2 regions of the Arthrobacter sp. zg-Y1110 genome follow, and region 2 is predicted to be linked to the other one. Evidence: predicted binding sites of a transcription regulator. Region 2 holds the regulator's gene; the other holds the start of a gene.
What was found. Region 2 encodes LexA, which represses DNA repair genes until DNA is damaged. Its sites were predicted from a motif close to TCGAACANNTGTTCGA; they were not measured.
Positions count from the first base shown of each region.

Region 1: the regulator LexA is predicted to act here: its motif matches at 9,356-9,371, upstream of N2K99_RS09610 (DUF6504 family protein).

Region 1 covers NZ_CP104272.1:2,080,640-2,095,367, reverse strand. The annotation lists gene N2K99_RS09670 (hypothetical protein) at 1-451, opposite strand, end outside; gene N2K99_RS09665 (mycoredoxin) at 572-796, opposite strand; gene N2K99_RS09660 (SOS response-associated peptidase) at 931-1,719, shown strand; gene N2K99_RS09655 (VOC family protein) at 1,727-2,164, opposite strand; gene N2K99_RS09650 (chorismate mutase) at 2,262-2,600, shown strand; gene N2K99_RS09645 (hypothetical protein) at 2,669-3,484, shown strand; gene N2K99_RS09640 (hypothetical protein) at 3,504-4,334, shown strand; gene N2K99_RS09635 (DUF2087 domain-containing protein) at 4,321-4,893, shown strand; gene N2K99_RS09630 (tyrosine-protein phosphatase) at 4,886-5,659, shown strand; gene N2K99_RS09625 (DUF2776 family protein) at 5,670-6,713, opposite strand; gene N2K99_RS09620 (MDR family MFS transporter) at 6,983-8,668, shown strand; gene N2K99_RS09615 (hypothetical protein) at 8,688-8,954, opposite strand; gene N2K99_RS09610 (DUF6504 family protein) at 9,469-9,780, shown strand; gene N2K99_RS09605 (DNA polymerase III subunit alpha) at 9,784-13,185, shown strand; gene thrS (threonine--tRNA ligase) at 13,261-14,728, shown strand, end outside.
Region 2 covers NZ_CP104272.1:1,250,872-1,265,599, forward strand. The annotation lists gene N2K99_RS05780 (hypothetical protein) at 1-317, shown strand, start outside; gene miaB (tRNA (N6-isopentenyl adenosine(37)-C2)-methylthiotransferase MiaB) at 376-1,896, shown strand; gene miaA (tRNA (adenosine(37)-N6)-dimethylallyltransferase MiaA) at 2,035-2,970, shown strand; gene dapF (diaminopimelate epimerase) at 2,967-3,926, shown strand; gene N2K99_RS05800 (class I SAM-dependent methyltransferase) at 3,923-4,534, opposite strand; gene hflX (GTPase HflX) at 4,703-6,268, shown strand; gene N2K99_RS05810 (ATP-dependent DNA helicase) at 6,261-8,306, shown strand; gene lexA (transcriptional repressor LexA) at 8,415-9,227, opposite strand; gene N2K99_RS05820 (LysM peptidoglycan-binding domain-containing protein) at 9,653-10,084, shown strand; gene N2K99_RS05825 (histidinol-phosphate transaminase) at 10,192-11,292, shown strand; gene hisB (imidazoleglycerol-phosphate dehydratase HisB) at 11,412-12,029, shown strand; gene hisH (imidazole glycerol phosphate synthase subunit HisH) at 12,026-12,664, shown strand; gene N2K99_RS05840 (hypothetical protein) at 12,673-12,831, shown strand; gene priA (bifunctional 1-(5-phosphoribosyl)-5-((5-phosphoribosylamino)methylideneamino)imidazole-4-carboxamide isomerase/phosphoribosylanthranilate isomerase PriA) at 12,854-13,603, shown strand; gene N2K99_RS05850 (SseB family protein) at 13,606-14,454, shown strand; gene N2K99_RS05855 (MFS transporter) at 14,488-14,728, shown strand, end outside.

The DNA.
Region 1 (14,728 bases), 830 kb from region 2:
AGCGTCCGTCCAGCCCGCATTCCTGCTGCGACCCGGAAAACGACATCAGGTTGAACCCGTATGTCACATCCTGTGCCTGGCCCGCCGGCAAGGTCAGCTGGATTATCGACTGCCCGGCACGCCAGGTGGCGGTTTCGAACGCCAGCGGGCTGACCTCGGTCCGCACAGCGGGAAGGATTGCACTGAGCGGCACCGGCCCCTTGGTAGACGCCTGGCTGGTGACGGAACGTTCACTGGTGAGCGCGACAGGTGCAGTGACCGTGGAACTGTTCGTGAGCGTTGCCGTGCCGGCTGCTTCCCGGCCCGCGGAGGACCGCGTGAACGTAGTTGCCGTGGACCCGGGTTCGCATTCGGCGACGGACGCTGAGGCCGGTGCCGCGAAAACCGCGGAACCGGCGATCAGTCCGGCTGTCGATAGGAGGACGGCGGCCCGTGTCATCGTGGTCTTCATCTCGCTCCTTCGTGTCCCGGTAATACCCGTTCCCTCTGGAAGAGCCCCCACACTACTACTCAGTAACCGAGAGTCAAGCACGCCGTTCCGCCGTCCACCGGGCCCGAGGGGCCCTATCCGCTAGAGGCCGAGGCGGGACTTCACCTCGGAAGCGGAAGGGTTTGTGGCCGCGGAACCGTCCGGGAAAATCACGGTCGGGACGGTCTGGTTGCCGCCGTTGAGCGAGGCCACCAGCTCCGCAGTCCCTTCCACGTCCTCGATGTTTACCTCGGTGTAACCGATGCCCTGGGCATCCAGCTGCGACTTCAGCCGCCGGCAGTATCCGCACCAGGAGGTGGAGAACATGGTGATGGTTCCGGTTGCGGGGGTGAAAGCTTCAGCAGTGGCAGCCACGATGGTTGCTCCTCTTCGTCGAAATGGATTGTTGCCTCATCCAACACTATTCCGGCCGGCGGCATTCCCGGTGGCAGACTGGAGGCATGTGCGGAAGATACGTTATGGCCCGCTCCGTGGGGGACCTCGTGGCCGAGGCTGAAGCGGAGGCGGACGCCCGTCTGGAACTGCGGGCGTCCTGGAACGTAGCCCCGACGTCGGACGTCCCCGTTGTCCTCGAACGGTTCGTGGACGTGCCGGGCCGGGGACGGACGCAGGTGCGCCAGATCCACGTTGCCCGGTGGGGCCTGGTTCCGGGGTGGGCGGGGGATGCATCCGTAGGCGTCCGTGCGTTTAATGCCCGCAGCGAGACCGTCCTGGAAAAGCCGACGTTCCGTGAGGCGGTTCTTTCGCGCCGCTGTGCGGTGCCGGTGGACGGTTACTACGAATGGAAGGCCGGCCCCGGCAAGGAACGCCGTCCGTTCCACGTTTCCCGGGCCGACGGCGCCCCGATCTACTTTGCCGGCCTGTATGAGTGGTGGCGGGATCCGGCCAAAGCCGAAGGCGACCCGGAGAAGTGGCTGCTCTCGACGTCGATCCTCACCGTCGCCGCGCCCCCGGCGGAGAGCGCCGAACCCGCGCTGCGCGAACTGGCCGGCCTGCACGACCGGCTGCCGTTGCCGCTGTCCCCGGACGCCATGGCTGCCTGGCTGGACCCGGCGCGGCGCGATGCGGCCACGCTGGTAGCCCTGGCCACGGCGCAGGCCTACGCGACGGCGGCGGACTGGGTACTGTCCGAAGCCCATCCTGCCGTGGGCAACGTGCGCAACGACGGCGAGTACCTGTTGCATCCGGATCCGGCGGAGACGGTGCAGACGGAGGACGTGCTGTTCTAGCGGGAACTCAGTCGGAGATCACCGCGAGGGTGACCCGGCCGGCGTCGTCCACCCTGAGGCCGGGGTTGAAGCAGACTTCCCAGCGCAGCCCGTCGGGGTCCGTGAAGTAGCCGGAATAGCCGCCCCAGCTCATCTGGGTTCCGGGGGCGGTGATGATCCCGCCGGCGCCGGCGGCGTTGGCCAGCACGGCGTCTACCTCTGCGGCCGAGTCCACGTTGTGCCCGAGGGTGACCGGGGCGTTGTGGAGCTCGCCGACCGCGCCGGCTTCCGCCGCCAGATGGTCGGCCCGGAAAAAGGCCAGAAGCAGCCCATGGTTGATCTGGAAGAAGATCACCTCGTCGGGGACGTACTGCACTGTTTCCCAGCCGAGCCGCGAAACGTAGAACGCGTAAGTTACTTCGAGGTCCCGTACGCCTACGGTGACCACGGAAACGTGGGGATTCACGCCTATGATCCTGCCATGAATGCGCCGGACGGCCATTACCCGGGTAGCGGAGGCCCGGCGCGGTGCCTGCGGCCCGGGAATGGTTACTCTTTAAGGCATGGAAGCAGCTGAGCACAAATCCGTTTCGGGACAGCTCGATAATGTCCGGACAGCCATTGACGAAATCGATGAGGAAATTGTCGCGCTGATCTGGCGGCGGCAGCGGCTGGTCCGGCTCGCCGGGGGACTGAAGGACAACGACGACGCCGTCCGCTCGCCCAAGCGCATGGAGGAAGTCATTGCCCATGTCCGCCATGCGGCCCAGGAGCAGGACGGCGACTGCAATGTGGTGGAACGCACGTACACGGCCATGATCGAGGCCTTCATCGACTACGAGCTGAAGGTCCGCCACGAGATGGAGACCCAGCGCAAGCTGGACGCCTTCAGCCGCAGCTAGGAAACCGGTCGCCCGTCCCGGCCGGGTTGTCTCCCTGGACCGGAAACATGTCGGGTATGTTGTGGCCCATGGCACAAACCGTGGGGGAACTGTTCCCGAAGACCGACCGGGTCCATGCCTGGCTGTCCCTGGAATGGGGATCGCGGAAGGAGACTCCGGTACAGGTCGCCGAACGGATCCTGCTGACGCTTCCCTTGTTCCGCAGCCGGTTCCCGGATCCCGATGCGCGATGGCAGATGTCCGTGAAAACCCTCTTCGGGCCCGGACCTAAATGGGTCGACGTCCCGGACGCGCCGGAAGCGCTGGGTGCGCTGATTCAAAGTCCCCGCCAGCGCGATGTTCCCGACTCGCATGTGGACACCGGAACCCTCAAGGCAGAATTCTCATTGACCGGTTCCGGCGATCCGGACAACGGACTGTTTCAGTTCGATATCTCTGCCGGCCGCAGTAATGTCTGGGGAACCCCGGCAAACAGCATCTCCCTGCGGCCGCCGGCAGAATTCATTATTGGCCCACCGGAGGAGGCCCACAGCTGGTTCGGCGGACTGGCCCGGATCTGGCAGCCGGAAACCGCCTGCCTTTTTACCCCGGACACCATGCACGCCTGCAGGGAGATGGAGAAGCGGTTGGGCAGGGGGAACCGCTCGATTGACGCCCCGTCCGTCGGCTATCTGAACTGGTTCTCACGGACCGGGTACGGCAGGGTTCCCTTCCCCCTGGATGCAGTAATCCGGGAGGATCCGGACGGGACCCTGATAGCCGTCAAGGACTGGACCGCCGCTGCGGTGGCCGATCTGTATGCGGAGCTGGAAACCATGGGAATGCTTCACACGATGCCTGCTTTCCAGGTCCTGGATGCGCCGGCCGGCGGAGACGGGTCCTGAATCGGGTAGGTTGTGCCGCATGACACTCACCGTGGCCGACCTGTTTCCGGAGGATAAGGCTGTCCGTGTTCGGCTGGAGTGGGGAGCCAGAAGGGAATCGGCGGAGCAGGTGGCCGCCCGGATCCTGCCGATGCTGGACCTGTTCCGGGGCCGGTTTGATGCTGCGGAGAGTGAGTGGCACGGCCGGGCACTCGTGTTCAGGGACGCTGCGGACTTTACCGACCCGTCCGCACTGGGCCGGGCAATTGCAAGCAATCGGGAGCGCGACGCTCCTGATTCGCCGTTTTCCACCGGCACCAGCAAGACGCAGTTCCGGCTTTACGCAGACAAAGATGCCAAGGAACCGCTGTTCTCCCTGGACGTTACCGCCGGCAGGAACCTCGGCCCGGGGCCCAACGAAATCTCCCTGCTACTGCCGGCGGGCTTCACCATCGGCACCCCCGATGAAGCCTCCGCCTGGTTCCGGAAGCTGGTCCGCATCTGGGAGCCGGAAACGGGGAGCCTTACCAGCTGGGAAGTTTATGACACGGTCAGCGAGCGCCGGGCCCGGCTGGGGTTGCCGGGGCACACCTCCTACCGGGAACCCGCCGTCGGATACCTCAACTGGTTCTCGCGGACGGCCTACGGGCGGCTGCCCTTCCCCGTTGCGGGTGCCGCCGTGCAGAACTACCCGGACGGAACGCTCATCACGGTGAGGGACTGGCATACCGCGGCTGTGGCGGACTTGTATGCGGACCTGCAGGTCATGGGGATGATGCACGACATGCCGCCGGTCCAGGTGCTGTCACCGCCGGTCAGGGACGGCCGGGAACCGGACACAGATGTGAAGGAGAACCATGGGGGAAACTGATCCGACGCCGGAGATGAACCTCTGGCGTCCCGTGGCGGCGGCGCTCGCAGACCGCCGGCGCCTGCACCTGTACGCCCGTGCCGTGCTGGCGGCCGACGACGGCGCACGCCTGGATCCGGAGGGCCTCACCTCTGCAGAGGCCAAGTCATTGGCGGTGCTGCAGAACGCCGGCCTGGTCCGCGTCGGCGAGCGCGGGGTGGAACCGGTACCGTCCGTCTTCGCTGATCTGCTGGCCGCCGGCGTGCCTACCCCTGACACGTCGGCCCGCCGCTTCCTGGTCAACGGCAGGCTCGAGGCCTACCCGCGCAAGCGTTCCGACCGGCTGGAGCTGCTGCATTTCCTGGCCGGGGAGGTCTTTGAACATGCCCGGCCGCCGGAGCCGGGGCTGCGGCCGGTGCTGTCGGAGAAGGAACTCACCACCCGGCTGACGGCCTTCACCGCAGACCCCGCTGCCATCCGCCGCTATCTGGTGGATGAAGGCATTGTGGCCCGGGATGCCGCCGGCACCCAGTACTGGCTCACCCGCCCCCGTCCGGCCGAAGGAATGGAATTTGCCTAGTTCCCCGGATACGGCCAGCCTCCCTGCAGTCGACGCGCGGGTTCTTCGCCCCGTGGAGGGGCTGGTGAACTTCCGCGACTTGGGCGGCCGACGACGGCGCGACGGCACGCTCACGCCGCACGGGGTCTTCTTCCGCTCCGAAACGGTGGACCTGATCCGCCCCCGCGGCTGGGACACCCTGCATGCGCTGGGAGTGCGTACCGTCGTCGACCTCCGGCAGCCGCCCGAACGCGCACGGGACACCGCCGCCCGCCCGGACTGGCTCACCACGGTTCCCGTGGACCTGGACGGGCTGGCGGAAAATCCGGAGTTCTGGGAGGGGTACTGGAACAACGGACTGATGGGCACGCCGCTGTACTACCTGCCGCACCTCACCCGGCTGCCGGACCGGATGGGCGCCGTACTGCAGGCGCTCGCCGATGCCCCGCCCGGCGGGGTGCTCTTCCACTGCATGGCGGGCCGGGACCGGACGGGAATGACCGCAATGGTCCTGCTCGCGGGAGTGGACGCGGAGCCGGAGGAGATCCGGGAGGATTACTTCGAAACCGTCCGCAACGCGGATGCCTTCGCAGCAGCAACGGGACGGCCCAATCCGGAGGCAGAGAGCGAAAGACTGTGCGCCGGGCAGGGAACCAGCATGGACGGTGCCTTCCGCGCGGCGGTGGACGGCTTTTCGCTGGACCGGCTCTTTGACGACGCCGGGCTGCCGGAGGCAGTCCGCACCGGCATCCGCACCTGGCGGGGAGCAGTTCCCTCCACGCCTTAATGCTGCTCTGCTACTCCGACGTTCCCGCTTCGAGGATCGACACGATTGAGAAGAGCGTAAAGCAGACAGCCCCGAGTCCAACCAGCACGTGCGCGGGGACAAAGAACGCCGGGTCTGTGCCTGCGGCTTCAAAGAGGAACGCGGCGAAGAACAGGCAGCTGAGCGCTGTTCCGATGGGCATCAGCGGGATGCGGTTGGCCAGGGCAAACGTGCGACGCCAGACGAGGGCTAGCAACAGCACCTTCGACAGGATGCTGAAACAGATCAGCCCGAGGCCGATCAGCACGCATCCCGGGGCCAGCCGGTAGGGTTCGTCTGAACTGAACAGCACGAATAGTCCGAGCAGCACGTTGATCGTGCCCGCGGCAGCGACGAGCCAGGGCCAGGCGGAACGCTCGCCGTCGCTGAATTCGTTGCGCACCTGGCGCACGATGCTCGCGACCAGGGCGATCAGCGCCGTGCAGATCGCCGACAGGCCGATCAGGACGTGGCCGGCAACGAATCCGGGCGTATCCCCGCGCACCAACAGGCCGATCGCAAGGGAGAAACCGACGACGGCGGCTCCAACCGGAACTGCGAGCAGCCCGGCGCCGACGGCGCGGGAGTGGGCACCTTCCGGCGGGCCGCCCTGGGGCTCGAGTAACTGGGCTGACTGGATGAGAGTGAATTTCGTGGACGCGGCCGCGACGGTGCTGACGCACGCGGCGACGAAGCCGATGCCGATCACAACGAAGCCCGCCGTGAGGTTCTCCGCGGTGTTGTCCCGGTTGGCCAGAAGGATGCCCCAGATGACGGCGGCGGCAGCAGCCACGTAGCCGGAGAGCGGCAGGATGATCCCCCATACGCGCCCATAGCGGTTGATGAGCTGCCGAATGATGGTGGCCGCCGTGGTGAACAGTGCATAACAGATGGCGGTCAGCCCGACGTTGACATGTCCGGCGACAAAGTGATCGGCATCGTTCCGCCCGGACAGGATGTAGAGGCCATAGGACAGACAGACAGCGCCCATCAGAAGCGGTATGGCGCGGAAAATGACGCTTATTGTACGGTTCATGGCGTACCCCGAAGGTGATCCCGTGCGGCTTCGACATCATGGCCGGTCCGCTTTCAGTGCCAGTGTGCGCCTGTCCTACCCGTGGAACAACGCCGAGGCAGGGAGCCGTTCCTTAGAGTAGGTAACTTCAACGCCCTCCACCACGACGCCGGCCGGTACCGGCGGCATGGGTGGCCGCCGCCGACCGTTGACTTGGCGGGACGGTGGGCGTCGAATGGAAGTCCCGGCCGGACTGCCCTCATCCGGCGGAAATTTCCAAGGAGGAGTGCATGGCCGACCGGTTTACTCCCCACGGAACCGCAGCAACCCATCCGATAGCCGGGATGGCCGGTGCCATGGGAGCGCCGGTCAACGCCGTCCCTCTGGTGGCGCACACGCCGCAGGCCCGGAGCGGCCCGCCAACGGGCGGGGACAGCGTGCAGGGCAGCGCCGATGCGGGAGGCGGGCATTCGCGGCGCCAGATCGCCGTCGTTTTCGCCGGGCTGATGCTGGCGGTGCTTGTCTCGGCCCTGGACCAGACCATCGTCTCCACCGCCCTGCCCACCATCGTGGGGGACCTGCAGGGTATGGACCACCTGTCCTGGGTGATCACCGCCTACCTGCTGACCTCCACAATCGGGCTGCCGATCTACGGGAAGCTCGGGGACCTGCTCGGGCGCAAGAACATCTTCATTTTCGCCATCGTGGTTTTCCTGGGCGGGTCCGCCCTGTCCGGGCAGGCGCACAGCATGGCCGAACTCATCACCTACCGGGCCATCCAGGGCGTAGGCGGCGGCGGGCTGATCATCGGTGCGCAGGCCATCATCGGTGACATTGTGCCCGCCCGCGAGCGCGGCAAGTACATGGGAATGATCGGGGCGGCGTTCGGCATCGCTTCCGTCAGCGGACCGCTGCTGGGCGGCTACCTTACCGACTACTGGTCCTGGCGGTGGGTGTTCTACATCAACCTGCCCATCGGTGCGGTGGCGCTCGCGGTCATCGTCACCGCCCTGCACCTGCCGCGGTCCGAACACAAGGGGATCCGGCTGGACTATGCCGGTGCCGCACTGCTTGCCGTCGGCAGCGCCGCCCTGGTGCTGCTGACCAGCTGGGGCGGCAACAACTACGCCTGGACCTCACCCACCATCCTCACGCTGGGAGCAGTGGCCGCCGTCGCCGTCGCCGTCTTCATTCCGGTGGAACTGCGCGCGTCCGAACCGATCCTTCCGCTGCGCCTGTTCGGGATCCGCAACTTCCTGATCTGCACACTGGTGGGGCTGGCGGTGGGGCTGGCCATGTTCGGGTCCATTGCCTACCTGCCGACCTTCCTGCAGATCGTCAACGGAGCCAGTCCCACTATGTCCGGGCTGATGATGCTCCCCATGACCGCAGGGCTGCTCACCACCTCGATCGGGACGGGGCAGCTGATCTCCCGCACGGGCAAGTACAAGATCTATCCGATTCTCGGGTCCCTCACCATGATCGGCGGCCTGCTGCTGCTCTCGCGCATCTCCAGCACGACGCCGTACTCCCTCACCGCGTTGGGCATGTTCGTGCTGGGACTGGGGATCGGGGCGCTGATGCAGAACGTGGTGCTGATTGTGCAGAACAGCGTCCCGGCCAAGGACATGGGTACCGGGGTTTCCACCGCCAACTACTTCCGGCAGATGGGCGGTTCCCTGGGGATTGCCCTGTTCGGTTCCCTGTTCATCCGCCGGCTGAATGACCAGCTGGCCTCCGCACCGGCCGGAGCCGGCGATGCGGCGTCGGGCGGCGCCAATTCGATCAGCCCGGACAGCATCAGGGCGCTGCCCGCTCCGGCGCAGGACTTCATCAAATCCGCGTTCGGCGAGGCGCTGCCGCCGATCTTCCTGCTCGGGGTGCCGATCCTGGCGGCGGCCTTTGTCCTGACGCTGTTTCTTGTGCAGCAGCCGTTGTCCACCACGGCCCGGGTGGACATGGACAGCGGGAGATAGGGCCTGCGGTTAGGTGCGGTTAGGTGCCGTCATAACCGGATAGGGAGAACACCAGCGCGAAAAGTGCAGCCAGGGTCGCTCCCTGCCAGATCAGGGAGGGAATGATGTACAGGCGGGCGGCAAGCCTCCTGTTTCCCTGGATAAGCGCCGCGATGAATCCCGTTACTCCTCCGAGCAGGGTGAGCAGGCCGGAAAAGGCGAAGAAGCCAAAAATGGAGAAGCCGGAGGTGTCCCAGGCGGCGAAGGCGATGAGGGGGCGGACGACGATCGCCCAGACGATCGACACGAGGACCATTCCCGTTATCGCTGCCGCGCTGAACCGTGTTTTCCGGGAGGCCGCTTCTGGAGGAACCGCTCCCTGATCCGCAGGCAGGACGTCCTGCGCATATGGATTCCGATGCTGCAGTTCAGGCTCCTGCCCGAACGGATTCCATGGTTCCGGTTGCTGCCGTCCATTAGGCGGTGTGTTGCTGTCTGCTGTCATAACCGGCCCCATCCGATGAGTATTGCCTGGACCAAGGCATCCTGCGCAGAATCCAGCTGTCTGGAAACAGTGTGCACCATGCGGGCGTCGGCTCCGTCAGCGGCACACCTGGGCCCTGCTGCTTCTGAGCGGATCTCCCTACCCGTCCATCTCCGTGTGGTGCCGTTTGTCCCCTGCTGGTCGTACACTGGTGGCGGAGCTGTTCGAACATATGTTCGAATTAGTTGCCAACTGATAATCAACTGAAAACCAATGGATAACCAGTGGGTTGGTGCGTGTGCGGTGCGCATGCATCCGTGGGCGGAGAGGAAGCTGAATGGGTACCTTCAGCGAAGCAATCGAGGTGGTGTGCTCGCCTGCGGGCCAGCCTCTCCGGCTTATCTGGGGCGGGCACACCTACAAGGTGGGGGCTGATCCTGTGCGCTGGTATGAACGCCGTAACTGGTGGGAGGAAGAAACCCGCGCCGAACGCGGACATGGCGCCGGGCTGGTGGATACCGAGATCTGGCGGGTCCAGGCCCGGGTCAATGACCGCTCCGACCTGCGCACCCTCGACCTCTCGCACCATGTCCGCAGCGACCGCTGGCGCCTGATCCGCATTCATGACGCGCTGAGGGACAGTGCCTGAGCAATGAGCTTTACCCACCTGCACGCCGCCACCGCGTTCAGCGCCCACTACGGGGTGTCCTGGCCGGAGGAAATGGCCCAGTCCGCAGCGGCCGACGGCGCGGACGCACTGGCCTGCACAGACCGGGACGGGCTCTACGGAACGGTCAAGCACCTGCGGGCCTGCATGGAAGCCGGTATCGATCCCATCGTGGGCGTGGATTTGGCCGTGCTCGATGACGGGAACGCGGTCACGGGCCGGGTAGTCATCCTTGCCCACGGGCATACCGGGGGAGCAGGCTACCGTGCCCTGTGCAGGCTGATCTCCGCCGCGCACGCCGCCACCTCAGCCTCCCGGGCACGCGCCGGCAAACCGGTAGGCGTCACCATGGAACAACTGGCCGGGTACGTCTGCACAGAGGGGGAGGACGAACCTGTCCTCACCGTCCTCGTCGGCCCGCAGTCCGACGTCGGCCAGGCCATGCGCAGCCGAAGCTACGCCGTCGCCCGTACCCTGTTCGGCCGCTGGCGCTCGCTGATCCCTGCCCGGGCGCTCGCCGTCGAGGTGGTTACCCATCTGTCCGCCCCGGGGGAGAACCTCAGCCTTGCCCACGCCGTACGCATGTTCCGGCTGGCCGACGAGATGCGTGTGCCCGGCATCCTCACCAATGCCGTGCGGTACGTGGATGAGGATGGAGCCGCCACCGCTGACGTGCTCGACGCCGCACGCTCGCTGACGTCGCTCTCCCACCTTCCGGACTTACAGCCCAACGGGCAGGGCTGGCTCAAGGGGACACGGGAGATGACTGCGCTGGCACGCGAGATCAGCTCCGAGGCAGGCTACGGTTCCTCGGGAGCGGCACGGTTACTGGCCGACACTGCGGCGCTCGCGGATAGCTGCCGGATAGACCCCGTGGCGGATATGGGCTGGAAGCAGCCCGTGGTACCTGAAGCCTCGGTGATCGGCATCGAGGCTGAACCCATGATCGAACTGCGCCAGCGCTGCGAGGCGGGGATTACCCGCAGGCTGCGCGCCCGGGATTCGATTGCCGAGGTGGAACTGCGCAACCGGCTCGAACACGAGCTGGGCATCATCGAGCGGCTGGGCTTCGCATCGTACTTCCTCACGGTTGCGGAAGTCTCCGCCATGATCACCGGGATGGGGGTACGCGCCGCTGCCCGGGGGTCGGGGGCCTCCTCGCTGGTGAACTTCCTGCTGGGCGTCAGCCACGTGAACCCGCTGGACCACGACCTGATCTTTGAACGCTTCCTCTCCCGGGACCGCTCCACGCTGCCGGACATCGACATAGACGTGGAAAGCGCCGAGCGGCACAACGTCTATCACCGCATCTTCGAACGCTTCGGCTCCGAACGGGTCACGCTGATGAGCATGCAGAACGGCTACCGGGCACGGGGAGCGGTGCGCGACGCCGGACTGGCCCTGGGCATGCCCGAGGAGGAGATCGGCGCTGTGGCTAAGCAGCTATGGCGTTTCTCGGCCCGCAACTTCCGCGAGGCGCTCGCCGAAAAGCCCGAACTGCGGGAATTCTCCGGCCAGGTGGAAAAGAACCAGCAGCTGGACCTGCTGGTGGACCTCACCGAACGCCTGGACCGGCTGCCCCGGCACATTTCCATGCATCCCTGCGGAGTGATCCTGGGGGACACCTCCCTGCTGGACCGCACCCCCGTGCAGCCCAGCGGCCTGGGCCTGCCCATGTCCCAGTTCGACAAGCACGACATGGACCCCATGGGCATGCTCAAACTCGACGTGCTGGGTGTGCGGATGCAGAGCGCCATGGCCTTTGCCGTACGCGAAGTGGTGCGGGTGCACTCCTCCCGTGAAGAGGTCATTGCCGCCGGGAAGCATCGGGACGGGCCGGAGGAGCCGGACCCGGAGTTCGTCGAACCCGACGGCCGGATCAACCTCGACGCCGTGCCGTTCGACGACGAACCCACCTACGAACTGATCCGCAGCACGCACACCCTGGGCTGCTTCCAGATCGAATCCCCGGGACAGCGCGAGCTGGTGGGCAAGCTGGCGCCGCGGGAGTTCAATGACCTGATCATCGACATTTCCCTGTTCAGGCCCGGGCCGATGAAATCCGACATGGTCCGGCCGTTTTTGGAACACCGGCACGGCTTCTCCCCGGAGGTCTACCCGCACGAGGCGCTGCGCCCGGTGCTGGCCGAAACCCACGGCGTCACCGTCTTCCACGAACAGGTGCTGCGGACGCTGAATGTCTTCACCGGCTGCGGGCTGGCGAAGGCGGACGAACTGCGCCGCCTGCTGGGCAACGAATCCGCCGAGCCGGGCGTGGAGGAATACTTCCGCAGCAAGTCCGCCGCCCGCGGCTACACGCCGGAAACCATCGACAAGGTCTGGGACACGCTCAAGGCCTTCGGCAGCTTCGGCTTCTGCAAGGCCCACGGCGCTGCCTTCGCCGTACCCACCTACCAGTCGGCATGGCTGAAGGCACACCACCCGGCGGCGTTCCTCGCCGGCATCTTCGAACATGATCCCGGCATGTACCCGCGCCGGCTGCTCGTCGCCGAGGCGCGGCGGATGGGCATCCCCATCCTGCCCCTGGACATAAACCGCAGCGGCGAAACCTACCGGGTGGAGCGGCTCGACGACGGACGGCTGGGCATCCGGCTGTCCCTGGCCGGGATCTACGGGCTGTCCGCCGTCGAGCTAAGGCGCATCGCCGCCGGGCAGCCCTATGACTCCCTGGCGGACCTGAGGGCACGTGCGAAGGTCTCCCGGCCCACGCTGCGCCGGCTGGCGCAGCTCGGAGCGTTCGATTCGCTCAGCAAGCAGACCGGCTCCGAGGGCAGCCGTGCGGACCTGATCCAGTACCTGGACGCCGCACCGGCCAAGTCCGCGTCCCGGAAGCATGATCCGATTCCCGGGCAGCTGGCCCTGCCGCTGGGGGATACCGAGCTGGCGAACCTGCACCATCACCTGCCCGAACCCGGGCTGCGGGAAAAGGTCCGCACCGAACTGGATCTTTTGTCCGTGGACGTCAGCGCGCACCTGATGGAAAGCTACGGTCCATTGCTGCGCGGACTCGGCGTTACTCCCGCGGAAGCATTGATGGACCTGCGCAACGGGACCGAAGTGCTGGTCGCCGGGATCCGGGTGGCCACGCAGACTCCGCCCATGCGCGGGGGACGCCGCGTGGTGTTCATCAGCCTCGACGACGGCACCGGATGCATTGACTGCACGTTCTTCCACGAGGCGCAGGAGAAATCCGGTCCGCTGCTTTTCGGCACGGAGCTGCTGCTGGTCCGCGGCTTGACCCGCCGCACCGGCCCGCGGGGCATCAGCCTCCAGGCACTCGAAGCATGGAACCTGGCGGACCCGGACTCGCTTCCGAAACCCGGCCGCCAGCGCGGCATGTTGGTGGGGTCCAAGCGCAGCGGATAACATCGGTACGGGCGGAAGTGCGGCCGTGTCCAGGCCGTGCAGCAGACGCCGTACAACGAAATCTAGGAGACAACCGTGTCAGTGCCAGAGAAGTTCACCCTCATCGTCGACGGCGAAGAGACCACGGTGGATACTGGCACCACTGGTGCTCAGCTCTTCTTCGAACGCCGCGACGTCGTCGTGATGCGCGTGCACTCCGTCCTCAAGGACCTGGATACGCCGCTGGAGCAGGGCGACATCGTGGAGTCCGTCACCATTGACTCCGAAGACGGACTGAATGTCCTGCGCCACTCCACCGCGCACGTCATGGCCCAGGCCGTGCAGCAGCTGCGTCCGGACGCCAAGCTGGGCATCGGCCCGTACATCAAGGACGGTTTCTACTTCGACTTCGACGTTGCCGAGCCGTTCACGCCGGAGGACCTGAAGACCCTCGAGAAGATGATGCAGAAGATCATCAACTCGAACCAGAAATTTGCCCGCCGCGTGGTCAGCGAAGACGAAGCCCGCGAAGCCATGAAGAACGAGCCGTACAAGCTCGAACTGCTGGGCAAGAAGGACGGCGCCGAGGAAGCCGGCGAAGGTGCCAGCATCGAGGTCGGCGCCGGCGAGATCACCATTTACGACAACGTGGACCGCAAGTCCGGCGACGTCGTCTGGTGCGATCTGTGCCGCGGCCCGCACCTGCCCAACACCAAGCTGATCTCCAACGCCTTCGCCCTGACCCGCTCCGCCGCCGCCTACTGGCTCGGCAACCAGAAGAACCAGCAGCTGCAGCGCATCTACGGCACCGCCTGGCCCACCAAGGACGCACTGAAGGCCTACCAGGAGCGCCTGGCCGAAGCCGAGCGCCGCGACCACCGCAAGCTGGGCACCGAGCTGGACCTGTTCTCCTTCCCGGATGAGCTGGGTTCGGGCCTGCCGGTGTTCCACCCCAAGGGCGGCATCATCCGCAAGGCCATGGAGGATTACTCCCGCCAGCGCCACACCGAGGCCGGCTACGAGTTCGTCTACACCCCGCACATCACCAAGGGCCACCTGTACGAGGTTTCCGGCCACCTGGACTGGTACCGCGACGGGATGTTCCCTCCCATGCACGTGGACGAGGTCACCGATCCGGAGACCGGCGAGGTCACCAAGCCCGGCCAGGACTACTACCTGAAGCCGATGAACTGCCCCATGCACAACCTGATCTTCCGCTCCCGCGGACGGTCCTACCGCGAGCTGCCGCTGCGCCTGTTCGAATTCGGTTCCGTGTACCGCTACGAGAAGTCCGGCGTGATCCACGGCCTGACGCGCGTGCGGGGCATGACCCAGGACGATGCCCACATCTACTGCACCCGCGAGCAGATGAAGGATGAGCTGACCACCACGCTGAAGTTCGTGCTGGACCTGCTCAAGGATTACGGCCTGGACGACTTCTACCTGGAGCTCTCCACCAAGGACCCGGAGAAGTTCGTCGGCTCCGACGACATCTGGGAGGAAGCCACCCGCACCCTCGCCGAGGTTGCCGAAGCCTCCGGCCTGGACCTGGTCCCGGATCCGG
Region 2 (14,728 bases):
TACCGCTGGACGATCCAGCCGGAGCCAAGGCCTACGCTGCCGCGGCCCTGCCCGCCCGCGGCTGGGATGCGGGCCAGTTGACCTGCCTCGACACGCTCTGGACCAAGGAATCGGAATGGCTGACCAGTGCCCTCAATCCCAGCAGCGGGGCCTACGGAATTGCGCAGTCCCTCCCGGCGGAAAAGATGCAAGTGGCCGGAGCCGACTGGAAAGTCAGCTATTCCACGCAGATCAACTGGGGCCTGGACTACATTGCGTCCCGCTACGGCAGCCCCTGCAGCGCACTCAATTTCCATTACGCCAACAACTGGTATTAGGAAAAAGTCTGCCGCGGGGCATACCGGACGGTACCGCCGATGGACGTACCCTAGGAGGGTGAGTTTGACTGTTTCTTCTCCCGCCCCCGAGGCCCCTGCGGCCCAGCCCCGCACGTACGAGGTGCGTACCTTCGGCTGCCAGATGAATGTGCATGATTCCGAGCGGATTTCGGGATTGCTGGAAGGCGCGGGTTATGTGCCGTCCGACGGCGAACTGGCGGACATCGTTGTGTTCAATACCTGTGCCGTGCGGGAGAACGCGGACAACAAGCTGTACGGCAACCTCGGGCAGCTGGCGCCGGTCAAGGAAAAGCGGCCCGGGATGCAGATTGCCGTGGGCGGCTGCCTGGCCCAGAAGGACCGGGATACGATCCTGCGCAAGGCCCCCTGGGTGGACGCCGTCTTCGGCACACACAACATCGGTTCCCTGCCGGCACTGCTGGAACGGGCCCGGCACAATGCCAAGGCCGAGCTGGAGATCCTGGAGTCGCTGGACGTCTTTCCCTCCACGCTGCCCACCAAACGCGATTCCGTGTATTCGGGATGGGTCTCGATCTCCGTGGGCTGCAACAACACCTGCACTTTCTGCATCGTCCCGTCGCTGCGCGGCAAGGAACGCGACCGGCGGCCGGGGGAGATCCTGGCGGAAATCCGGGCCCTGGTGGACGACGGCGCCATCGAGGTAACGCTGCTCGGACAAAACGTAAACTCCTACGGGGTGGAGTTCGGCGACCGCGGGGCCTTCGCCAAGCTGCTGCGTGCCTGCGGCGACATCGAGGGCCTGGAACGGGTTCGGTTCACCAGCCCGCACCCTGCGGCTTTCACCGACGACGTCATCGAGGCCATGGCCGAGACGCCCAACGTGATGCCGCAGCTGCACATGCCGCTGCAGTCGGGCTCGGACAAGGTCCTCAAGGACATGCGCCGCTCCTACCGGTCAAAGAAGTTCCTGGGCATCCTGGACAAGGTCCGCGAGCGGATGCCGCACGCGGCCATTTCCACGGACATCATTGTCGGCTTCCCGGGGGAGACGGAAGAGGACTTCGCCGCCACCCTCGACGTCGTCGAGCGGTCCCGCTTCGCCACCGCCTTCACCTTCCAGTATTCGAAGCGTCCGGGCACCCCGGCGGCGGAACTGGCCGACCAGCTTCCCAAGGCCGTGGTGCAGGAGCGCTATGAACGCCTCACCGCGCTGCAGGACCGGATTGCCGCCGAGGAAAACGCCAAACAGGTGGGCACCACCGTCGAGGTCATGGTCACCGCCGCTTCGGGCCGCAAATCCGGCGAGACCGGACGTCTCTCCGGACGTTCCCGGGACCAGCGCCTGGTGCACTTCTCGGTGCCCGACGGCGCGCCGGCACCCCGCCCGGGCGACCTCGTAACCGTGCCCGTCACCGGGGCCGCTGCGTTCCACCTGATCTCCGACCCCGCCGGACCTGCGGACTACTCGCTGCGGCGTTCGCGCGCAGGTGATGCCTGGGACCGCTCGCAGGCCGAGTCCTGCGGCGTACCGGCCGGACCTGCAGGCACGCGCACCGGTGTGTCCCTGGGCATGCCCGCGCTGCCGCCGCGTTCCTGAGTGCCCGTGAACCCTTCCCAAAGTCTCCCCAAGTCCCCGGCGGTAACCCCCTTGAGTGCTTCCATACCGTCCGCTTCCGTGTCGTCCGCTTCCGTGCCGTCCGCTTCCGTGCCGTCCGCTTCCGTGCCGTCCGCTTCCGTGCCGTCCGCCGACGAACGGCCGGTGATCGCCGTCGTCGGGCCCACCGGGTCCGGAAAATCCGACCTAGGCGTTGCCCTGGCCCTGGAACTCGGCGGGGAAGTGATCAATGCAGATTCCATGCAGTTCTACCGGGGGATGGACATCGGCACCGCGAAGATTTCCGTAGCCGAACGCCGCGGCGTGCCGCACCACCTGCTGGACATCATGGACGTGACCGAAGAGGCAAGCGTCTCGGCCTTCCAGGCGCAGGCACGGGAGCTGATTTCCGAAATCCGGGCTCGGGGCAGGTACCCCATCCTGGTCGGAGGTTCCGGCCTGTACGTCCGGGCCGCACTGGACGTCCTGGAATTTCCGGGCACCGACCCGGCGGTCCGCGCCGGGATCGAAGCCGAACTGGAAACCCGGGGCCTGTCCGTGCTGCAGGACAGGCTGCGGGAAGTGGACCCCGTCTCGGCCGAACGGATCTCCGATGCGCGCCGGGTGGTACGCGCACTGGAGGTGGTCGAGCTGACCGGACGCCCCTTCAGTTCCTTCATGCCGGTGCGCCAGTACGTCTCGCCGGCCGTGCAGATCGGCCTCAGCGTGGAACGTCCGGTGCTGCATGAGCGCCTGGCCCGCCGGGTGGACAAGATGGTGGAACAGGGGCTGCTCGAAGAAGTCCGGCGGCTTGAGCCGGCCGGACTGCGGACCGGCCGGACCGCCTCGCGCGCCCTGGGATACGCACAGTTCCTGGCCGTCCTGGACGGGAAATCGTCCGTGGCGGAAGCCTCGGCGGCAACAGTGGTGGCTACCCGCCAGTTCGCCCGCCGGCAGCTGACCTGGTTCCGTGCGGATCCCCGGATCACCTGGCTGGAGCATAACGACCCCCGGCTGGTGGCCCGGGCGGCCGCGGCCGTCCGGGAAGGGCACCCGCCCAGTATCCTTGGTAAGTGACCAATACTTCTGCCTCCTCCGCCGCATCCCTGTCCGCCTCCGGCCTTCCCTCTTCCCTTGCGGGACTGCCCTTCGCGAAGGGGCACGGCACCGGCAACGACTTTGTGCTGGTAGCCGATCCCGACGCTGCGCATGACCTTGCCGCCGACGAGGTAGCCGCTGTCTGCGACCGGCACCGCGGTGTGGGCGGCGACGGTTTCATCCGGGCCGTCCGGTCCGAGCATCTGCCTGAAGGCCGTGCCCTGCTGCAGACGGCTCCGGAAGCCGAGTGGTTCATGGACTACCGGAACTCGGACGGCAGCATCTCCGAAATGTGCGGGAACGGGGTGCGCGTCTTCGTGCACTTCCTGCTGGAAGAGCGGCTGGTGGAACTGGCCGAAGGCGCATCTTTGGTGATTGGTACCCGCGCGGGGATCAAGACCGTAACCCGGATGGCCGGCGGCTATGCGGTGGACATGGGGCCCTGGGAGTTCATTTACCCCGACCATGCGGCTGCCAAATCCATGGACACGGTGGTCAACGCAGACGGACTGGAAGTGCCCCGCCCGGGCCTGTCCGTCAGCATGGGCAACCCGCACACCGTCGTGGCCCTCGCGGAACTGGATGAACTGGCAGCCACCAACCTGACCGCAGCACCGTCAGTGCAGCCGGAGCCGGAGCACGGAACCAACGTGGAGTTCGTGGTCCCGGCCGAGCCGCTCGTAGAAGACGGGGTAGGGCTGCTCACCATGCGCGTCCACGAGCGCGGCGTCGGCGAAACCCTCTCCTGCGGTACCGGCGCCTGTGCGGCCGCCGTAGCCACCCGGTTCTGGGCCGGAGCCGAAGCACCCGATGACTGGGCCGTGACGGTGCCGGGCGGCGTCGTCGGCGTCCGTTTCCTGACCGGGCCCGACGGCCGCGAACATGTGGAGCTCAGCGGACCGGCCGTACTGGTGGCACGCGGAACCCTGCTCTAGGCGCTGCGTTCCACCTTCAGGGTCCGGAAGGACTTCGCGGTGCTGTGGCGGGAGACGGTGAATCCGGACGGCAGGGTCTCCGCCAGCCAGCGCTGCAGGGAATCCGCGCCCAGGTTTTTCTGCACCACCAGCCAGGCAGTTCCTCCCGGCGCCAGGCGCGGCAGCCAGAGCAGCAACAGGGCGTGCAGCTCCTCTTTGCCGATCCGGATCGGCGGGTTGGACCAGATGGTGTCGAAGCGTACTTCCGGGTCCACCTCCTCCGGCAGGGAGGCCGTGACGTTTCCACAGCCCAAGGCCGCTGCGTTATCCCGGGTCAGCGCGATGCAGCGTTCGTTGACGTCGACGGCGTAGACCCGGGCCGCCGGGGATTTCAGCGCCAGGGTCAGGGCGATGGGTCCCCAGCCGCAGCCGATGTCCAGCAGGTTGCCGGTTTCCGGCGGCGCGGGAACTTCCTCCAGCAGCACCATCGTGCCCTTGTCGATCCCATCGGGGCTGAAGATCCCGCCCGCTGTCTGCAGGGTCCGTTCGGCCCCGTTGAGGCTGACGCGCAGCGGTTTGCGGACCTCGGGCCCGGACGGTGTGGAGGAGAAGTAGTGCTCTGTTGCCATAACAGTCCAGATTAGTCGCTGCAGGCGTGTGGCATGGAATTTATGGGTGGCCGTACGGGTTGTAAAGGACAGCTGGCGCGGTAGGGATCCATTGCGGAGAAGGTTGTTTTCCTGAGGATTTGTCGGTTCACTGGCCTACCATGGAAAGTACGTTCCAATAAGGAGATTATGACCATCAACAACTCCCGTCCCGTGCATTCGACGGACAGTTCCACACCCGAACTGAGTCCTTCGGATATCCAAGGTGTCATCGACAGGATTCTCGCCAAGGACAGCGCGGTCGAAGCAAAGGCCCCCGGCGACAAGCAGCGGGGCCGTGCCCAGGCACTTTCTGACGGCGACAGCGAGCACTCCGTCCACGACGGCGAGCAGCAGGACCTGGAAGAACGCCGTGCACTGCGCCGCGTTGCCGGGCTCTCCACGGAACTCGAGGACGTCACCGAGGTCGAATACCGACAGCTGCGGCTGGAACGGGTCGTCCTTGCCGGGCTCTGGAGCGAGGGCACTGCCGCCGACGCCGAAAACTCGTTGAAGGAACTTGCGGCACTGGCTGAGACTGCGGGATCCGAAGTCCTGGACGGCATCATCCAGCGCCGGCTCAAGCCGGACCCCGGCACCTTCCTCGGTTCCGGCAAGGCCCAGGAACTCAAGGACATTGTGACGGCCACCGGTGCAGATACGGTCATCGTAGACAGTGAGCTGGCTCCGTCCCAGCGCCGCGGGCTGGAAGACATCGTCAAGGTCAAGGTCATCGACCGGACAGCGCTGATCCTGGACATCTTCGCCCAGCATGCAAAGTCCCGCGAGGGCAAGGCCCAGGTGGAACTGGCACAGCTGGAATACCTTCTGCCGCGCCTGCGTGGCTGGGGCGAATCGATGTCCCGGCAGGCAGGCGGCCAGGTCGGCAGCGCCAGCGCCGGCATGGGTTCGCGCGGCCCCGGTGAAACCAAGATCGAATTGGACCGCCGGAAGATCCGCACGCGGATGGCCAAGCTCCGCCGCGAAATCGCGGCTATGAAGCCGGCACGCGAAACCAAGCGGGCCAACCGCCACCGCAACTCGGTGCCCTCCGTCGCCATTGCCGGCTACACCAACGCAGGAAAGTCCTCGCTGCTGAACCGGCTCACCGATGCCGGGGTACTGGTGGAGAACGCACTGTTCGCTACCCTGGATCCCACTATCCGCAAGGCCCAAACCGAGGACGGAATCGGTTACACGCTCGCGGACACCGTAGGGTTTGTCCGATCGCTGCCCACCCAGCTGGTGGAAGCCTTCCGCTCCACCCTTGAGGAAGTAGCCGACGCAGACCTGATCCTGCACGTGGTTGACGCTTCGCACCCGGACCCGGAGGGCCAGATCGCGGCCGTCCGGACCGTCCTCACCGAAGTCGACGCCCGCAAGGTGCCCGAAATTATCGTGCTGAACAAGGCCGACGCAGCGGATCCGTTCGTGCTTGAGCGGCTGCGCCAGCGCGAGCCGCGGCACGTGGTCGTCTCGGCGCGTACGGGCGAGGGTATCCCCGAGCTGCTGCAGGCGATTTCCGAGGGCATTCCGCGCCCCGGCGTGGACCTGGAACTGCTGGTGCCCTACGAGCGCGGCGACGTCGTCTCCCGCCTGCACCAGGAGGACGCCGAGATCCTCTCCCTGGAACACGGCGAAGCCGGCACCCAGCTCCATGTGAAGGTTCGTGAAGGGCTGGCAGCAGAGCTGGAGCAGTTCGTGACCCATGGGTAGGAAAGCGCCGCAGGGACCGGACCAGGTCCTGGATCTGCTTGACACGGCGGTAGCGGCCATGGGCGGGCAGAACAGGCCCGGCCAGCACGAGATGGCACGGCAGGTGGCCGAGGCCATCGAGTCCGGCGACCACCTGCTGGTGCAGGCCGGAACGGGTACGGGCAAGTCGCTCGCCTACCTGATCCCGCTGATTGCACACGCCTTGGAGAGCAGCAAACCCGCGCTGGTTTCCACTGCCACGTTGGCCCTGCAGTCACAGATCGTCGGGCGTGACCTCCCGCGCCTGCTGAAGACCCTGGAACCGAAGCTTCCGCGGGAAGTCGACGTTGCCTTGCTCAAGGGCCGCAGCAACTACGTCTGTGTCCACAAGACCGGCGGCGGATTCCCCGAAGAAGACGAAGCCGGAACACTGTTCCTGCTTGGCGACGAGCAGGCTGTCTCCCATCCCGCTCCCGCCGGCGGGCCCACCTCGGCGCTGGGGCGCGACGTCGTGCGCCTGCAGGAATGGGCGCAGGAAACGGAAACCGGCGACCGGGACGAGTTGCTTCCCGGCGTCAGCGACCGTGCCTGGCGTCAGGTGTCCGTCACCTCGATGGAGTGCCTGGGGGCGCAGAAGTGCCCGGTGGCGGAGGCCTGTTTCAGCGAACAGGCACGGGCCAAGGCCGCCGTTGCCGATCTGGTGATCACCAACCACGCGATGCTGGCCATCAGCGCGTTCGAGGGACTGGCCGTCCTGCCGGACTATGACGTGGTGGTGATCGACGAGGCACACGAGCTGCAGGACCGCGTCACCGGAGCGGTCACCGGACAACTCTCCGGAACAGTGATTTCCGCGGCGGTCTCCGCAGCACGCAAGCACACGTCCGCCACCATGGAGCCGCTTGCCGCTGCCGGCCGGGCTTTCGACTCCGTGTTTGCCCCGGTGCCCTCCGGACTGCTGGCCGCCGGGCTGTCCGAAGACCAGGAACTGGTCCTGGGCGCAGTGCGGGAAGCCTGCCGCACCGCGCTGTCAGATTCCAAGCCCGAAGGCTCCGACGCCGTCGACGGCGGCCGCCAGATGGCACGTTCCCGCCTGATGGCCGTCCTGGAACTGTGTGAACGCATCCTTGACGCAGTGAATTCAGGGGAAGTGCTGTGGGCATCGCGTGCCAGCACCTTCTCACCGGGCACCGGCTACACCGCTCCGGAAGACGACGCACCGCCCACCATCAACGTTGCACCGCTGTCCGTGGCCGGACGGCTGCGCGAAGGCCTGTTCGACGGACACACCGTCGTGCTTACCTCGGCCACCCTCGCCATCGGGGCGGAGTTCGGTCCGGTCGCCGGAGCCCTGGGGCTGCTGGGTGCCGGTGCACCGAAATGGACGGGGACCGACGTCGGCAGCCCCTTCGACTACCCGCGGCAGGGAGTCCTGTACGTAGCCAAGGACCTGCCGAAACCGGGACGCGGCACCTCCCCGGAGCAGCTGGATGAGCTGGAGTCGCTGATCAAGGCCTCCGGCGGCGGTGCCCTGGGTTTGTTCTCTTCCCGCCGTGCCGCGGAGGAAGCTGCGGAAGCGCTGCGGAAGCGGGTCGACTTTCCGATCCTTTGCCAGGGCGAATCCACCATGTCCGCCCTGGTCCAGCAGTTTGCTGACGAGGACGAGACCTGCCTGTTCGGCACCATGTCCCTCTGGCAGGGCGTGGACGTCCCCGGAGCCTCCTGCCGGCTGGTCATCATTGACCGGATTCCGTTCCCGCGTCCCGACGATCCGTTGATGACCGCCCGCACCCGGGCGGTTGCCAAGGCCGGGGGCAACGGCTTCATGAGCGTCTCGGCGACCCACGCAGCCGTCCGGCTCGCCCAGGGCGCAGGACGGCTGATCCGCGCCTCCGGGGATAAGGGAGTGGTGGCCGTGCTTGACTCACGCCTGGCAACCGCGCGCTACGGCAGTTTCCTGCGGGCCGCCCTGCCGCCCTTCTGGTCCACCACCGACCGTTCCGTGGTGCTTCAGGCGCTGAAGCGGCTCGCGGCGGAACCCGCGGGCGCGAAGAAGTAAAACCGCCGGGGAAGGGGATCCCGGAAACAAAAAGCAGCGCCGCCGTGTACCGGCGGCGCTGCTTTTGCATGGTCCTTTTGACGTCTGACCAGGACGTTCTGCTTGTGCCTAGAGCGAGCGCATCACTGAAACGACTTTGCCCATAATGGTGGCTTCGTCACCGAGGATCGGCTCGTAGCGGGTGTTCTGAGGCAGCAGCCAGGTATGTCCGTTGCGCTGCCGGAAGGTCTTCACGGTTGCTTCGTCCTCGAGCAGGGCCGCGACAATGTCACCGTTTTCGGCGGTGGGCTGGCGGCGGACAACCACCCAGTCACCGTCGCAGATGGCAGCATCCACCATGGAGTCGCCCGCCACGCGAAGCATAAACAGGTCGCCGTGCCCTACGAGCTGGCGCGGAAGGGGAACCATCTCTTCAACCTGCTGGTCGGCGAGGATGGGTCCGCCTGCGGCGATCCGTCCGACCAGCGGAACCATCGCCGTGTCGATTGCTGTGGTGAGGTCGGAGACGCTGCCGGAACGTTGCGTGCGTGAGCTGCCGCCGCCGGATTCCGGGACGCCCTTTGCTGCACCTTCAGCAGCCTCCGCGGCGTTCCCGCCGTTCGCCGCCTTGCCGTTGCCTCGGCGCACAGGAGCATCGCGGAGCAGGAGCGGAACCAGTATCTCCATGGCACGCGGGCGCTTGGGGTCCCGGCGGATATAGCCCAGCTTCTCCAACTGGCTCAGCTGGTGCGTAACGCTGGAAAGGCTGGCCAGCCCCACAATGTCGCCGATCTCCCGCATGGAGGGCGGGTAGCCGTTCGCATTCACCGAACGCTGGATGGTCTCCAGGATCTTCGTCTGCCGGGCGGTAAGGCCCTTGGTGCGTCCTGCCGGCGCGGGCGCGGCAGGGGAGGGGGTGCTGCCATTGGTAACACGGGCCACGTCGGCTTCCCTTCACAGTCGGCCCGTGGATGCGGGCCGGATGGTTCTAGCGGTGTATCTGGTTTGTCCTGCGGTGATTCGATGCGGTGGTTCCCTGCGGTGGTCTATCCCGCCAAGCCGTTTTGTCAGTGCCGGATGGTTAGTTGGTTCCAGCCGCTTCCAACAGGTTCAACGCTAGGGGAGCGCAGGCATATTTTCAAACATATATTCGAGCGAGTCTCGACAATGTTCGTAGATAGGTGCTAGAAATGTTCGAGTACAGCTTCGAACATATGTTCGACCCTGAGTAGAAAAACGGTCCGCCGACACCTCGGCGGACCCACCAGATGTTCGAATGCAGTTTCGAGCCACACTGTTTTTCCCGGTGCTTTTACGGGAAGCGGGGGAATCGGCGGAGCTGCTCTTCGGACCGGAAAGGTATTGACATGTCAGTACACGTACTTCCCCTCACTGCACAGAGCTTCACCGCACAGAGCCTCACTGAATCTGCCCCCGACCGGGCCGCTGACCCCGCCCGCATAGCCAACACCGCGGACACCCAGGCGTCGGTCCCGCTGCGCCTGACCCGCCGCGGCCGGCTCGTCCTGGTCGGCGCCCCGCTGATGATCGTGGCCGCTGCACTGCTGGTCTTCATCGGATTCTTCACCGCACCGGCTATGGCCTCGGGGGGCTCCCCGGAGCAGACACACACCATCCAGGTGGGTGTATCCGCCGGGGATTCACTGTGGTCGCTCGCCACCGAGTTCGCCCCGGACCGGGATCCCCGCACCGTGGTCGCCGACATCGTGGAACTCAACAACCTGGCGGACGCCACCGTCCCCGCCGGCAGCCAGATTTACATCCCGGTCTCGCGCTGATCCACCGGCCAGCGCGCTCCGATGATCCTTACCTGCGTGCCCGTAACAGAGGCGTGCTGGAAGTCGCTCAAATACAACGTCACCGCAGAGCGTCCTAAGCTGTAGAAGTGAACGAACAGCTGGAAAACCTGAACAGACTTCCCCTGCGCGATGATCTGCGGGGCCTGACCCCGTACGGCGCCCCTCAGCTGGATGTGCCCATCCTGCTGAACGTCAACGAAAATACCCACGGACTTCCGGAGCATGTGCGCCGGGCCATTCTGGCCGAGATTGAATCAGTGGTCGCCGGCCTGAACCGATATCCCGACCGCGAATTCACCCTGCTGCGGGAAAACCTGGCCAAATACCTCGGCCACGGACTGGCTGCGGAGAATATCTGGGCCGGTAACGGTTCCAATGAGGTTCTCCAGCAGATCCTGCAGGCGTTCGGCGGACCAGGGCGGACGGCCATGAGTTTCCCTCCGACGTACTCCATGTACCCGCTGCTCGCCAGCGGCACCGGCACCGCGTACGTCACCGGCACGCGGGAGCGGGACTTCTCCCTGACCCCCGAATCGGCTGCGGAGCAGATCCGGGCGCAGGCACCCAGCATCGTGATCCTGTGCACCCCGAACAACCCCACGGGTACTGCCCTGGAACTGGACGTGATCGAAGCCGCCTATGAAGCGGGAGAAGCTTCGAACGCCATCGTCGTGGTCGATGAGGCGTATGCAGAGTTCTCCCACGCCGATACCCCCAGTGCACTGCAGCTGCTCCCTGGCCGGGAACGGTTGATTGTTTCCCGGACCATGTCGAAGGCCTTCGCACTCGCCGGGGCCCGGATCGGCTACCTTGCCGCAGCGCCGCAGATTGCTGACGCCCTGCGACTGGTCCGCCTGCCCTACCACCTCTCCGCCATCACGCAGGCGACTGCGAATGCTGCCCTCACGCACGCCGATGCGCTCCTCTCCAACGTGGAAGACATCAAGGGCCAGCGGGACCGCATAGTGGCGGAACTGCGTGCGCTCGGACTGGAACCGGCGCCGTCGGACGCCAATTTCGTGCTGTTCAGCGGTATGGAGAATCCGCGGGCGGTGTGGGAAGGCCTGCTCGAAGCCGGCGTACTCGTCCGCGACATCGGCATCGAGGGCCACCTGAGGGTCACAGCCGGCACCGAAGCCGAAACCACTGCGTTCCTGACCCGGCTGCGGGAACTGCTCGCTGCCTGAGCGGAAGCCGGGCGCCCAGGATGTCCCCGGTTTCAGTGAGTCGGGGCGTTCGGGACTAAACTGATGACCTGCCGGGGCTTTGCCTATTGCCCCGCTTCCAATCTTCGTGAAGGAACCCCATGACTGTGGAGACCGCCACCGGACGCACCGCCCGCCTTGAGCGGACCACCAGCGAATCGTCTGTCTTCGTCGAGCTGGACCTGGACGGCACCGGCCGCGCCGACATCAGCACCTCGGTGCCGTTCTATGACCACATGCTGACCGCGCTGGCCAAGCACTCGCTGATGGACCTCACCGTCCGGGCCACCGGCGACACCCACATCGACGTGCACCACACGGTCGAGGACATCGCGATCAGCATCGGCGAGGCGCTGAAGACCGCCTTGGGTACCAAGGCCGGCATCCGCCGCTTCGGGGAAGCCACGGTACCCCTGGACGAGGCGCTGGCAAACGCCGTCGTCGATATTTCCGGGCGTCCTTACCTGGTGCACTCCGGGGAACCCGCCGGCCAGGAATACCACCTGATCGGCGGACACTTCACCGGATCCCTGACCCGCCACGTGTTCGAAGCCATCACCCTGCACGCGCAGATCTGCCTTCACATGCGGGTCCTTGGCGGACGCGATCCGCACCACATCGTCGAGGCCCAGTTCAAGGCCTTTGCCCGCGCCCTGCGCGCAGCCGTCGAATCCGATCCGCGCGTCGAGGGCATCCCCTCCACGAAGGGAGCACTGTGACTTCCCGCAACGTCACTGTCCTGGATTACGGATCCGGCAACATCCGTTCGGCTGTCCGCGCCTTGGAGCACGCCGGCGCCAACGTCACGCTCAGCGCCAAGCCTGACGACGTGCTGAACGCCGACGGATTGGTGGTGCCCGGCGTCGGAGCATTCGCGGCGGTAATGCAGGGCCTCAAGGACGTGGATGCGATCCGCATGATCGGGCGCCGCGTAGCCGGGGGCCGGCCGGTCCTGGGTATCTGCGTAGGCCTGCAGGTCCTCTTTGACGAAGGCGTGGAACACGGTGTCCGGACCAAGGGGATGGGCGAATGGCCCGGCGTGGTCGAGCGCCTGGCCGCCGACGTCGTGCCCCACATGGGCTGGAACACCGTGACGCCGCCCGAAGGATCGGCCCTGTTTGAGGGCATCGAGAACGAGCGGTTCTATTTTGTGCACAGCTACGGCGTGCAGAAATGGGACTTCGACGTCACCCAGCCGGCAATGCGCCCGCCGCAGGTCACCTGGGCGGACCACGGCGGCCCGTTCATCGCCGCGGTGGAGAACGGCGCCCTGTCGGCCACCCAGTTCCATCCGGAAAAGTCCGGTGACGCCGGCGCGGCGCTGCTGAACAACTGGCTGAAGACCCTGGGCTAGGCGCCGATATGTGGAGCGTTATCCTCATGGGCCTGGCCGGACTGCTCATCGGCGGTGCGGTGTCTTTCCGCAGCCAGGGCATGTCCAAAATCATCGTTATCAGTTTCTGGGTCCTGGCCGGAATGGCCCTGCTGGGCGCGTACCTGCTGACCCTCGACCTTTCCTGACCCCACCACCGAAAGCATCCAAATGCCCTTCAGCGAAACCCCTGTCCTTGAACTGCTGCCCGCCGTAGACGTAGCGGACGGCCAAGCCGTGCGACTGGTGCAGGGCGAGGCAGGCAGCGAGACCAGCTACGGCGATCCGCTGGACGCAGCCCTGGCCTGGCAGAACGACGGCGCCGAATGGGTCCACCTCGTGGACCTCGACGCAGCGTTCGGGCGAGGTTCGAACCTTGACCTGCTCAGCCGCGTAGTGAAGTCCCTGGATATCAAGGTGGAACTGTCCGGCGGGATACGGGACGACGAGTCGCTCGAAAAGGCCCTGGAGCTCGGCGCTGCCCGCGTCAATCTGGGAACCGCGGCACTGGAGAACCCGGGGTGGACCGCCAGCGCCATTGCCCGCTACGGCCAGGCCATCGCCGTCGGCCTCGACGTACGCGGCACCACCCTCGCCGCACGCGGCTGGACCCAGGAAGGCGGGGACCTCTGGGAGGTCCTGGCCCGGCTGGAAGAGGCAGGCTGCGCCCGCTACGTGGTTACCGATGTGACGAAGGACGGCACGCTGCGCGGGCCCAACCTGGAACTGCTCCGCGAGGTACTGAAACGCACCGACCGTCCGGTGGTCGCCTCCGGCGGCATCTCCAGCCTCGATGACCTGGCCGCGCTCCGGGAACTGGTTCCATTGGGGCTCGAAGGCACCATTGTGGGCAAGGCACTCTACGCCGGCGCGTTCACGCTGCCCCAGGCCTTCGACGTCGCCGGCCACCCGGAACGCTAGGTATGGCAGCACGCGAACTACCCGGCCACATTGCGGCGGCCCTTGCCGGCGCCGGCGGCCCCACCGATTCCGCGGGCCGGCCGTGGTCCGGACGGGACCTGGCCGGTGAGGGAAACCCGCTGCACAACTTCGATTCAGACAGCGGACGGACCGACCCGGGATACGCGGCGGCCCTGGCGAAACTGATTGCCGGGAGCGGAAGCGAAGCGGAAGTCGTAGCCTCCCTGGCCACGGCCCGCGTCTTCGTGCCGATCATCGCCGTGCTGGGGGAGGAAGCCGAATCCGACCACGGGCTGACCGCGGACAAGCAGGCCGATATGGCGCTTGTGACGCTCAACGCCCCGGACGGCCGCAAGGCGCTGCCGGTATTCACCTCCGTGGACGCTTTGGAACACTGGCATCCCGAAGCCCGGCCGGTTGCGGTCTACGCCAACCGCGCCGCACTCTCCGCCGTCGCCGAAGACGCCCAGCTGCTGGTTATCGACCCGGGAGCCGAGTTCACCTTCGTGGTGCGGCGCCCGGCCATGTGGGCCCTGGCCCAGCAGCAGGAGTGGGTGCCCTCGTACGCCGACGCCGGCCTCGTCGCGGCGGCCGAAACCGCCGCCGGGCCGGACCCCCGGATCCTGGCCGTCACCCTCCAACAGGGGCCGGGGACCGCGTCCAGGACTGCCGCCGGTGCTCCGGTGGGCGGGGGAGGGACCGGCCCTGAGCTTAGAATGGTGCTTCAGCTAGCGCCCGGACTTGATCCGCAGGACGTTTCTGCCCTGGCGGCCGGACTGCAGCAGCGCCTGACTGCCAACCCCGAGTTTGTTGAGCGCGTGGATTCACTTGACCTGAAAATCACGCGCTGACCCGTCCGGCGTAGCCGCCAGAAGAGAACTGCCGTGAATTTTGGCCTGTACCGCGAGATGCTGCGGATAGCTCCTATCCGCCGTGTGCTGCTCATCGGGATGATCGCCCGTTTCCCGCATTCCGCCGCCGGAGTGCTGCTGACCCTGCACGTGGTCAACACCATGGACAAGGGCTACGCGGCCGCCGGCGCGGTAGCCGCCGTCGTCACCATCGGCATAGCAGTGGGTGCCCCCTGGCGAGGCCGCCGCGTGGACACCGTGGGCCTGCGGCGGG